Regions from separate parts of the Acidovorax sp. SDU_ACID1 genome, predicted to be linked through region 2. Evidence: riboswitches for the same ligand, from Rfam matches in the RefSeq annotation. Region 2 holds a riboswitch; the other holds the start of a gene.
The links. Region 2 has a riboswitch for cobalamin ahead of AAG689_RS14270 (TonB-dependent receptor domain-containing protein). Riboswitches for the same ligand answer to the same signal wherever they lie in the genome.

Region 1: it holds a riboswitch for cobalamin, as region 2 does, so the genes downstream of both, AAG689_RS10345 (TonB-dependent receptor) here and AAG689_RS14270 (TonB-dependent receptor domain-containing protein) in region 2, are expected to answer to the same signal.

What each region holds. Positions count from the first base shown of each region.
Region 1 covers NZ_CP152342.1:2,113,021-2,118,469, reverse strand. The annotation lists gene AAG689_RS10355 (Bug family tripartite tricarboxylate transporter substrate binding protein) at 1-825, shown strand, start outside; gene trxB (thioredoxin-disulfide reductase) at 832-1,767, shown strand; cobalamin riboswitch at 1,977-2,241, shown strand; gene AAG689_RS10345 (TonB-dependent receptor) at 2,592-4,658, shown strand; gene AAG689_RS10340 (ABC transporter substrate-binding protein) at 4,667-5,449, shown strand, end outside.
Region 2 covers NZ_CP152342.1:2,890,511-2,895,959, reverse strand. The annotation lists gene AAG689_RS14290 (HD-GYP domain-containing protein) at 1-410, shown strand, start outside; gene AAG689_RS14285 (EAL domain-containing protein) at 410-2,857, shown strand; gene AAG689_RS14280 (cell division protein ZapA) at 3,114-3,455, opposite strand; gene AAG689_RS14275 (hypothetical protein) at 3,452-3,673, opposite strand; cobalamin riboswitch at 3,709-3,953, shown strand; gene AAG689_RS14270 (TonB-dependent receptor domain-containing protein) at 4,035-5,449, shown strand, end outside.

The DNA of each region.
Region 1 (5,449 bases), 780 kb from region 2:
TCGCTGACGGACAAGCTCGGCCAGCGGCTGGGGCAACCAGTCGTCGTCGACAACAAACCAGGCGCATCGGGCTTCATCGGCGCTGCCATCGTTGCCAAGTCGCCGGCGGATGGGTACACGCTGCTCATGGGCTTCGATGGATCCTTGGTGACTGCCACTCACCTGATCAAGCCGCAGTTCGATCCGCTGAACGATTTCGTTGCCGTCACCAAGCTTGCCGACGCTCCCCTGGTTTTGCTTGCCCACTCGTCGGTCAAGGAAAACACCCTCGCTGAATTGGTGACGGCAACGAAGAACATGCCTGGGGGCATGGCCTATGGTTCTGCCGGGCGCGGCACGACCCATCACTTGGTCGGGGAACTCCTGGCCCTCAAAACAGGGGTGAAACTGACCCATGTGGCCTACAAGGGCGGTGGCCAGGCGGTGGCGGACGCCGCGGCCGGACAGGTCCCCCTGCTGGTGACGGTCATTCCCACCGCAGCGGCATTCATGAAGGAAGGGCGGCTGAAGCCCATCGGCATCACGAGCCGCGAGCGGTCTCCCACCCTGCCTGATGTCCCGACTCTGATGGAGCAAGGCGTGCGCGATTTCGACGTCATGTCTTGGTACGGCATCTTTGCTCCGGCCAAAACTCCGGCCGGCATCGTCGATCGGCTGCAAAAGGAACTCGCAGCAGTTCTTGCCGACCCGGAAGTACGTGCGGTCTACGCCCGCGCAGGATTCCAGCCGGTGGGCAACACCCCTGCTGAGTTTGATCGACAGTACAAGGCAGACTACAAGCGGTGGGCGCAGGTGGTCAAGGAAGCCAACATCCAGGTGGACTGAGCGGAAATGACACATGCGAAATTGATCATCTTGGGATCCGGCCCGGCAGGCTACAGCGCGGCCGTCTACGCGGCGAGGGCGAATCTTCAGCCCTTGCTCATCACAGGACAGGCCGAGGGTGGCCAACTGATGACGACCACAGACGTTGACAACTGGCCTGCGGATGCTCATGGCGTGCAAGGGCCCGAGTTGATGAAGCGATTCATGGAGCACGCACAACGGTTCAAGACGCAGATCGTGATCGACTACATCGACAAGGTCGACTTGCAAAAGCGGCCCTTTGCGTTGACCAGCGCCAGCAGGTCTTACACGTGCGACGCGCTCATCGTGGCAACGGGTGCTTCAGCGAAGTACCTGGGGTTGCCGTCCGAGCAGCAATACATGGGACGCGGGGTTTCGGGCTGCGCAACTTGTGATGGATTCTTCTATCAGGGCCAGGACGTCTGCGTCGTCGGTGGCGGGAACTCAGCGGTCGAGGAAGCGCTGTATATGTCCAACATCGCGAAGTCGGTCACCCTGATCCATCGCCGCGACAAGTTCAGGGCTGAGCCTATCCTCGTGGACAAGGTTTATGAGAAGGTGGCGGAAGGAAAGATCACCCTCAGATTGCACAGCGCTGTCGACGAGGTCCTCGGTGACGACTCCGGGGTGACCGGCGTACGCATCAGGAATGTATTGACTGGCGAGTCTGAGGATTTGGCGCTACAAGGCTGCTTTATCGCGATCGGTCACCACCCGAACACCGAGATCTTCAGGGGCCAACTGGAGATGAAAGACGGCTACATCGTCACCCGTTCCGGCAACCAGGGAATGGCAACCATAACAAGCCTGCCAGGCGTATTCGCAGCCGGCGATGTTCAGGACCATGTGTACCGGCAAGCAATCACCAGTGCTGGCACGGGGTGCATGGCTGCGCTGGATGCTTTGAGTTTTCTGGAGTGATGGCCGTCCGTGTTGCGAAGGCTGGTTTGCTTCCTGTGCGACAAGGCCCAGCCCTGAGGAATAGCGCTCCCTGCACGTGTGCTCCACCAATTTGTCGCAGTTGGCCTTCCTACAAACCAGATCAGGTTTTTCCGAGATAATCGCGGCCAAGCATTCTTCCGAAGCCTGCCGGTTTTGGACGGGACGCTTGGATTCGAAGGTGCCTGTAATAGGGCTGCGATGTCAAAAGCATCCAGTTCCCCAGGTTAAACGGGAAGCAGGTGAGCGGCCTTCATTGGCTCGCGATTCCTGCGCTGCCCCCGCAACGGTCAGCGAAATCTCCGGTTCTCATGCCACCGGCTCAATGAGCCAACGGCGGTCACTGCGCTCCTTACGGCGTGGGAAGGCGACGAACCGAGTCTGCGCATTTGTCAGTAGCACGACTGCGCAGGCGTTTCGCAAGCCCGGATACCGGCCTTTGTTATCGCTTCGGACGCCGCGGGAGGGCGCAGTCCGGGCTGGCCGGCAAGGGGCTGCGCATGACTCGTGGTGTACGCGGGGACGTGGTGACATGCTGGGCCTACCCGTGGAATGTGCGGAATGCGGCGTGTTTTGACAACACGGCCAGTGGCTTCGCGGGTGTGCGAAGCGTGGCTCAGGAACATCGCATGCCTTCCTTCGATATTCAGCGGGCTGTACGCCGCCACGCTTTCGGGTCTCTCCTTCCATTCCATCTGCAGCGTGGTGCTGTGCTGTGCGCTGTGGCCTGGGCGGTCACCTCGGCCATGGCGCAGGAGCAGCGTTCTCATGCTGATTCCATAGGCCAGCCCAAAGCACTGGAAGAGGTGTTCGTCACCGCTACGGCGCGTCCCGAGGATCGCTCCCGTATCGCGGCCACGACCCAGACGATCGGCCGGGAAGACATCGAACGCTCGTCCGCCAGGTCGATCACCGATCTGCTGGCCGAGCACGCCGTCGGGTTCCTGAGCGAATGGACTGCGGCGCAGACTTCGCTGAACCTGCGCGGCGCTGCGACGGACGGGCAGGGGCGCGACTACCGTGGCCAGGTGCTGGTGCTGCTCAATGGCCGCCGCGCGGGTACGGCCAACCTCTCCAAGCTGAGCCTGTCCGACGTGCAGCGCATCGAGATCGTGCGCGGGCCCGCTTCGGTGGTGTACGGCAGCCAGAACATGGGGGGTGTCATCAACATCATCCTGCGCAACGGCGCAGACGGCGGGCGCAACCGCGCGCAGGTGGTGGCCAGTGGGTGGGGTGGCTGGCGCACCGACGCGCAGATCGGCGGCGCGACCGACAAGTGGGACTGGTACGTGGGTGCCAGTGCCGGCGGGCGTGACGACTACCACTCCGGCAGCGGCGGCTCCGAGATGAAGAACACGAGCTGGAAGCGCCGGGGGGCGACGGGCGCGCTGGGCTGGCAGATCGCTGATCTGCACCGCGTGGAACTGCAGGCTCGCACAGATGGCATCTACAACGCGGGATTTCGCGGATCGGGGGGGAATATCCACAGCCGCGACAACCGCTATAACCAGTCTGCCGACCTGAAGTACGAGGGCGCGCTGCCGGGTGAGCGCGTGAGCTGGCTGGCGCACCTCTACACCTTCCGCGACGTGGATGAATTCAACTGGGCCTCCCCAGTCATCAGGTCGGGCGTCAATGCCGTACCAGGCACGTCGCGCGACTACAACCACCGCGCCCTGGACGCCACGGGGCTGCGGCTGCAGCCGCGTTTGCGGCTCACGGATACGAACGACCTGCTGTTCGGCTTCGACTACGAGAAGAACCGCCTGCGCTCGGACCGTGAGCGCGATCCCATGCCTGGCGGCCCCACGGGGCAAGTCGCGCCCTACGACAACAATCAGACCGAGCACACCAAGGCGCTGTATTTCGAAGATGCGCAAAGTTTCTTCGACAAACGCCTGACGCTGCGTGCGGGCGCACGCAAAACATGGGGCGAAACACGCTTCGACCAGACGCCGAATGTGCCCATGGCCGTGACGACGGCGCGGGACTACGACAAGCTCACCTGGTCGACAGGCGCGACGTGGAAGGCGACCGGTGCATGGAGCTTGCGCGCGGGTGCATCCACGGGCTTCCGCGCGCCGACGGCCAGCGAGCTGTCCGCGGATTTCACGGCGGTGGGCGGCGGCCGCATCTTCGGCAACCCCAACCTCAAGCCTGAATCGAGCCGCCAGTTCGAGATCGGCACCACGTACCGGCAAAGCGCATGGAGGTTCGATGCGGCGCTGTTCCAGAACACGATTTCCGACCGCATCATCACCGTGTCGCGCGGCCCGACCACCAATACGTCGGATTACGCGAACAATGCCGCGGACATCGTCGCGCGCGGTCTCGAAATCAGCGCCAACGCCGATGTGGGCAAGCTGCTCGGCCTGCCGCTGGGCGGGCACGCCCTGACGGCTTTCGGCAACGGCTACTACCACTTCCAGATGAAGGACAAGGGTGCAGCGGCGACGGCCAACACCGACCGCGTGCAGCGCATGTACAAGTACGAAGCCTCCGCCGGCATGCGCTATGCGCGCGGCATGGACCGCAATGCCGGCGACTGGAGCATGCAGCTCACCGCGCTGCTGCGCGGCCCGATGTGGTACGACACGGAAGAGAACCTGCTCGTTCCCCTGGGTGAGCCGAGCAGCACCTGGATCCACCGCAAGGGCGCCTTCACGGTGTGGAACATGCGTGCGGATTACCGCCTGAGCCGCAGCGTGAAGCTGTTCGGCGGCGTGAACAACCTCTTCAACCTCAACCGCCACCCCATCTTCATTGCGCTGGACCAGCGGCCCTGCATCGCCAATCCCCTCTTCCAGAACGGCAGTTGCGGCACCTCCATGCCGGGCCGCGAATGGATGGTGGGCTTGCAGGCCGACTTCTGAAGCCGGCGATGCAGTTGCAGGCAGGACGCAGCCATGTCCGGCGGCTGAGCCGGCGCAGCCTGGTGGGCGCTGGTGTCGCGCTGGGCGTGGCTGCGCATTGGCCTGCTGCGAACGCGGCGCCCATCGCCCTGCGCGACGCACTGGGCCGCAGCGTGGAGCTGGCGGCACCGGCGCGGCGCATCGTGACCATCTTTTCGTCGAACACGGAGCTGGTCGCATCGCTGGGCTTGGCGGACCGGATCGTCGGCGTGGAGGACTACACGCGCTTTCCGCCCGAAGTCGCCGGCCTGCCCAAGGTGGGCGGGCGGCTCGGGTTCTCGGTGGATGCCGTGGTGGCGCGCCGGCCCGACCTGGTGATCGTCACGCCTGCGCGCCAGGCTGCGCACCAGCTCGTGGACCCGATGGAGCGCATCGGCGTGCCCATCATGGTGCTGCTCAGCCGCACGCTGGACGAGGTGATCGGCAACGTGCGGCTGGTGTCGCAGGCGACAGGCGTGCCCGCGCGCGGCGATGCGCTGGCCGCTTCGCTGGAAGAGCGCCTGCGCGCCGTGGATGCGCGCATGGCGGGCCGCGCCGCGCCCAGCGCGCTGATGGTCACCGGCCGCATGGGCAACGGCATGCTGCTCGTGGCAAGGCCCAAGACCTATACCGGCGAGGCCATCGTGCGCGCAGGCGCGCGGCATGCGATGCCGGACATCGGCACGCTGGCCCAGGTCTCGCCCGAGGCGGCGCTGGCCTCCAACCCCGACGTGCTGCTGTTCGCCGGCACCCAGGCCGCGCTGGACGACCTG
Region 2 (5,449 bases):
GCAATCCGTTGCATGGCGCGCAGGCGCTGACACCGCATGAAGCACTGTCGCAGATTTTCGCGCAGCAGAAGATGTGTTTTGATGCCACGGTGCTGGGCGCCTTCATCCGCATGATGGGGGTCTACCCACCGGGCTCCCTGGTTCAGCTGACGGATGGTCGCTTCGCTTTGGTGGTCTCGGTCGATGCATTGCACCCGTTGCGGCCTTGCGTGTTGCCGTTCGACGCGAAGGTGCCGCGGTCGCAAGCCGTGGCCATGGATCTGGCTGCATATCCGGACGAAGGCATACGCCGCAGCCTCAAGCCGGAACAGCTGCCCCGCGAAGCGCTCGACTACTTGTCGCCGCAGCAGCGCATCTGCTACTTCTTCGAGCGCGCCGTGGATGCGCGGCGGTGCGAGGACGGTGCTTGATGGACAGCCGCCTCTCCCTCGCAGCCTGGACTGCGGTGTGCGACGGCTTGGACGTCGCCCTCTGGGTGGTGGATGGACAGGCGCTGGACATCCTGCACGCCAACGAGGCGGCAGCGCGGCTTGTAGGCCGTCCGGTGGGAAGCATGGTGGGCATGGCGGTGCAGGCGTTGGCCGAGACGCCCGAGGACCACATCTTCTGGAGCCAGTCTGCGCAAGACATCGTGCGGGGCATCCACTCCCGCACCAGCGTCCGGCATGCGGGGAGCGGCCATCTGGTGCCGGTGGAGCGCCGCGTGCTCGCCCTTGTGGGCCACGAAGGCTTGCTGCTGCTGACGATGTACGACCGCTCCGAGCAGGAGGCTTCCGAACGCGAGCTGGAAACCTTGTTGTCCGAGCTGCGTGCGACGCTCGATTCCGCGGCCGACGGTGTGCTGACCTGCAACCTCCACGGCGAGGTGCGTGCCTTCAACCAGCGCCTGGCCCAGATCTGGCACATACCGCGCGAACTGCTGGTGCAGCGCGACGATGCGGCCATCCGGGAGCACATGGAAGCGCAGGTGCTGGACCGCGATGCCTACCGGGCGCGCCTGGCTTCCATTGCGCTGGAGCCGCTGCTCGAAACGACGGACGTCCTGCATCTGCGCAACGGCGCCACGATCGAGCGCTGCTCCGTGCCGCAGCTCATCAAAGGCCGGCCCGCCGGGCGCGTGTTCTCCTTCCGCGACATTTCCCGGCAGGCGGAGGTGCAGGCGGGCCTGCGCCTGGCGGCGCGGGTGTTCGAATCCAGCCTGGATGCCATCTTCATCGCGGACGAGCAGCATGCCGTCGCACGCATCAATCCCGGCTGCGAGCGGCTGCTGGGAGCCGACGCGCAGGCGCTGGTAGGCCGCCCGGCCCAGAGCCTGCTGTGTCCGAACGACGAGGCCGATGCGTTCATGGGCCGGGTGGCGGACGGGTGGGCGCGCAGGGGGTTCTGGGAAGGCGAACTGGCCCTTGCCCGGCAGGACGGCAGCCGCTGCGCCGTGCAACTGTCCTGGGTGGCGCTGCGCGACGATGCGGGCGCCATCACGCAGAGCATCGGCTTCATGCGCGACCTCACTTCGCAGCATGCAGCCCAGCGGCGCATCGAAGAGCTGGCCTACCGCGACGTGCTGACGGGCTTGCCGAACCGGCTGCTGCTGGGGCAGCGGGTCATGGCGGCCATCGACGGCGTGAGCACGCGCGGCGGCGGCTTTGCGATCCTTTTCCTGGACCTCGACCGCTTCAAGATCATCAATGACTCCATGGGGCACCCGTTCGGAGACCGGGTGCTGCAGCTCGTGGCGAGGCGGCTGCAGGACTGCCTGCGCCAGTCAGACATGCTCTGCCGCCTGGGAGGCGATGAATTCGTCATCTACCTGCACGATGCCGATGCGGTGGTGGCAGAGGCCGTAGCGCGGCGTGTGCTGGACGAGATGGCGAGCCCGTTCATGCTCGATGAGCTGGGGTTCTCGATCCAGTGCAGCATCGGCATGGCCTTGTATCCCCGCGACGGCATGACGCTGGACGACCTCATCAAGCAGGCGGACACGGCCATGTACCGCGTCAAGGAGCGCGGACGCGGCAGCTACGGCTTCTACCAGCCGCAGATGAATGCCCATCTGCTGTCGCGCATGAAGATGGAGCACGCGATGCGGCAGGCCCTCGGGCAGGGGCACATGGCCGTGCACTACCAGCCCCAGGTGGGCATGGCGGACGGACGCATCGTGGGCGCTGAGGCGCTGGTCCGGTGGACCGACCCTGAATTGGGCGCGGTATCGCCCAGCGTGTTCATTCCGCTGGCAGAGGAGTCCGGCTACATCGTCACGCTGGGGGCATGGGTCATGGAACAGGCCATCCGGGAAGCGGCCCGCTGGCGGCGATGCGGCGTGCCGCTGCCGGTGTCGGTCAATGTCTCGGCACTGGAGTTCCGCCAGCCCGGCTTCGTGGAGCGCGTGACCGGCCTGCTGGACGAATGCGGCCTTCCGCCGGACCAACTGGAGCTGGAACTGACGGAAACCATCCTGCTGCAGGATGCGCTGGAGATGGAGCAACTGCTCCATGCCTTGTCGCAATTGGGCGTGCGTCTGTCCATTGACGACTTCGGAACCGGCTATTCCAGCCTGGCCTATCTCAAGAAGCTGGACATCCACAAGCTCAAGATCGACAAGTCGTTCGTGAGCGGCCTGCCCGGCGACGAGGGTGACCGGGCGATCGTGCGCGCCATCGCCAGCATGGGCCGCGCGCTGCGCATCGAAGTTCTCGCGGAGGGCGTGGAAACCGAGCAGCAGCGGCTCGCGTTGCGTGAGATGGACTGCGACTGCTACCAGGGATTCCTGTGCGCGCCCGCCTTGCCGATGGCCGACTTTCGCGCTCTGCTGGCGCGGCAGTGGGGCGCTTCTGGCTTGCTGGCGGGGGGTGAGGTCTGATGCGTGCCCTGCGTCATGGGCACAGGAAGAGGGTGTCTGCAAATGCCACCGGACCGGCATCCTGAACCGGGGGTTCAGGTGGGCGAGGGCAGCCAGGCGTTGGGTTCATCTGACGCGAGATGATCACGCTCACCAGGCAATGTACCAAGCCCGTGCTCAATGAGCATTGGTTCAAGGAAATATAAAGTCCGGCAGCACTGCAGACGGTTCCATTGTAAGGCCGCGAGTCCGGGTTGGGGACCTCTTCAGGGAATGCTTACAAGAGTCGCCCGTCGTCACCCAGGGCTTCGTCCAGGCGCAGCAGCAACTGCTGCACGCGTTCGTCGCCGGCGGCTTCATCCGTGCCGGTTGGCGCGGCGCTGGCCCGCGCAACGGACTGCGCCGCGGCGGACAGGGCTTCCCGGTCGGCCAGCTCGAATGCCAGGTTGAGGGCAGCCAGCACCGCGATGCGCTCGCGCGCGCGTACCTTGCCCGCGTCGCGGATACGGGTCATGGCCGTGTCCACGCGCTCCACGGCGTCCAGCAGGCGGGCCTCCTGCCCTTCGGGGCAGGCCAGCACATAGCTTTGCTGCAGGATCTGGACCTCGATTTGCTTCATGGCGCGTCCTTCGTCTCGGAAGCAGGGGGCAGGCGGTCAAGCAGTGCGTCCACGCGCGCGCGGGCGGCCTGCAGGCGGGATTGGAGGGAGTCGCGCTCCTGCGTGAGCGCCATGACCTGCTGCGCCAGCAGCGTGTTGGTGCGCTGCAGCTCCGCATGGCGCAGCAGCAAGCGCTCGACGCGCTCGGCGATCTGATCGAGGGAGGAGGGGTGGGCCATACGCCGCCGATTGTAGGGACGGCGTCGCCGGGCAACGTAAAATTACACGCGTTGGTGCTCGCGGCGTGGTTCGCATGCCGCAGTTCAACGGGAAGCAGGGAAGGCGCCTCCGCCATGGAGCGTGTCCTGTGCCTGCGCTGCCCCCGCAACGGTCAGCGGATGAGTCGCACGCCGGCTCCACTTTCATACACACGCCACTGGGTGCCTTGAACAAGCCCCTGGGAAGGCCATGGAAGCTGTTCCGCCAGCCCGGATACCGGCCAACATGGTGGCCGTGTGCGCCTGCAAAAAGGCGCACGCGGCTGTATCACCCAACGCTGGCGGGGAAGCTGGCACGGGTTACCTAGCAGTAATTTTTCCTATGATGAATCGGTCTTTCCGCGAGTGCGCCGCAGCGCCCGCGCGTGCGCACCTGCGCTATTCGGCCTTGGCCCTGGCGGCCATGGTGACCTGTGCGGCGCAGGCCCAGGAGGGTGGCGTGCTGGTGGCGCAGAATCTGCGCGCCCCTTCCCTGAATGAAGTCGTGATCACCGCCACCCGCACCGAGCAGCCGCTGACCGACATCGTGGCGGACGTTTCCATCGTGGACCGCGAGACCATCGACACCGCGGGCGCCACCGGCCTGGTGGACCTGCTGGCGCGCCTGCCGGGCGTGGAGATCACGCGCAACGGCGGCGTAGGCAATTCGTCCAATGTGTTCATGCGCGGCGCCGAGGGGCGCTTCACCGCCGTGTACATCGACGGCGTGCGCGTGGACTCGCAGTCCACCGGCGGCGCCGTGTGGGAGCAGATCCCGCTGTCGCAGATCGACCGCATCGAGGTGCTGCGCGGCCCGGCCGCTGCTGTCTACGGCTCGGACGCCATGGGCGGCGTGATCCAGCTCTTCACTAAGAAGGGCGAGGGCCCGGCGGCGCCCTACGTGGGCGTGGGCCTGGGCTCGCACAACCTGCGCAAGATCGAAGCGGGCGTGAGCGGCGCGGCGGGCGCCTTCGACTACGCGCTGGGCATCAGCCACGAGCGCAGCGACGGCTACGACATCCGCGACAACGCGGGCCACAACCCCGACAAGGACGGCTACCGCGCCACGGCGGGCAATGCGCGCCTGGGTTTCCAGATCAATACCGCCCATCGGCTCGACGCCACGCTGCTGGCCAACGAGATGAAGTCGGGCTACGACGGCTCCAAATACACCCCGGCCAACCCCGAGAACGACCAGAACGACAACCGCATGCACACGGCGGGCCTCACCTGGTCGGCCAAGTGGACGGATGCGTTCAGCTCGCGCGTGTCGGTCACGGACTCGGTCAGCCGGTACGAAACCACGCCTGCCTACTACCTCACCCGCACGCACCTGCGCGGCTACCTGTGGCAGAACGAATACCGCCTGGGCGCGCACCTGTTCACCGCCGCGCTGGAGCGCCGCGAGGACGAGTTGGCCAATGCCCCCATCGACCGCGACCGCTCGCAGGACGCGCTGGCCCTGGGCTACGGCTTCAACGCGGGCGGCCACACCCTGCAGCTCAACGTGCGCCATGACTCCGACAGCGAGTTCGGCAGCAAGAACACGGGCAGCGTGGCCTATGGCTACGCGATCACGCCCACGCTGCGTGCCACGGCATCGGCTGGAACGGCCTTCCGCGCCCCCACGCTGTACCAGCGCTTCAGCATCTACGGCGATCCCAGCCTGAAGCCCGAGACAGGCCGCAACGTCGAACTGGGCCTGCGCTACGCGAGCGGCGCCAGCTATGCGGGCGTGGTGGCTTACCGCAACCGCGT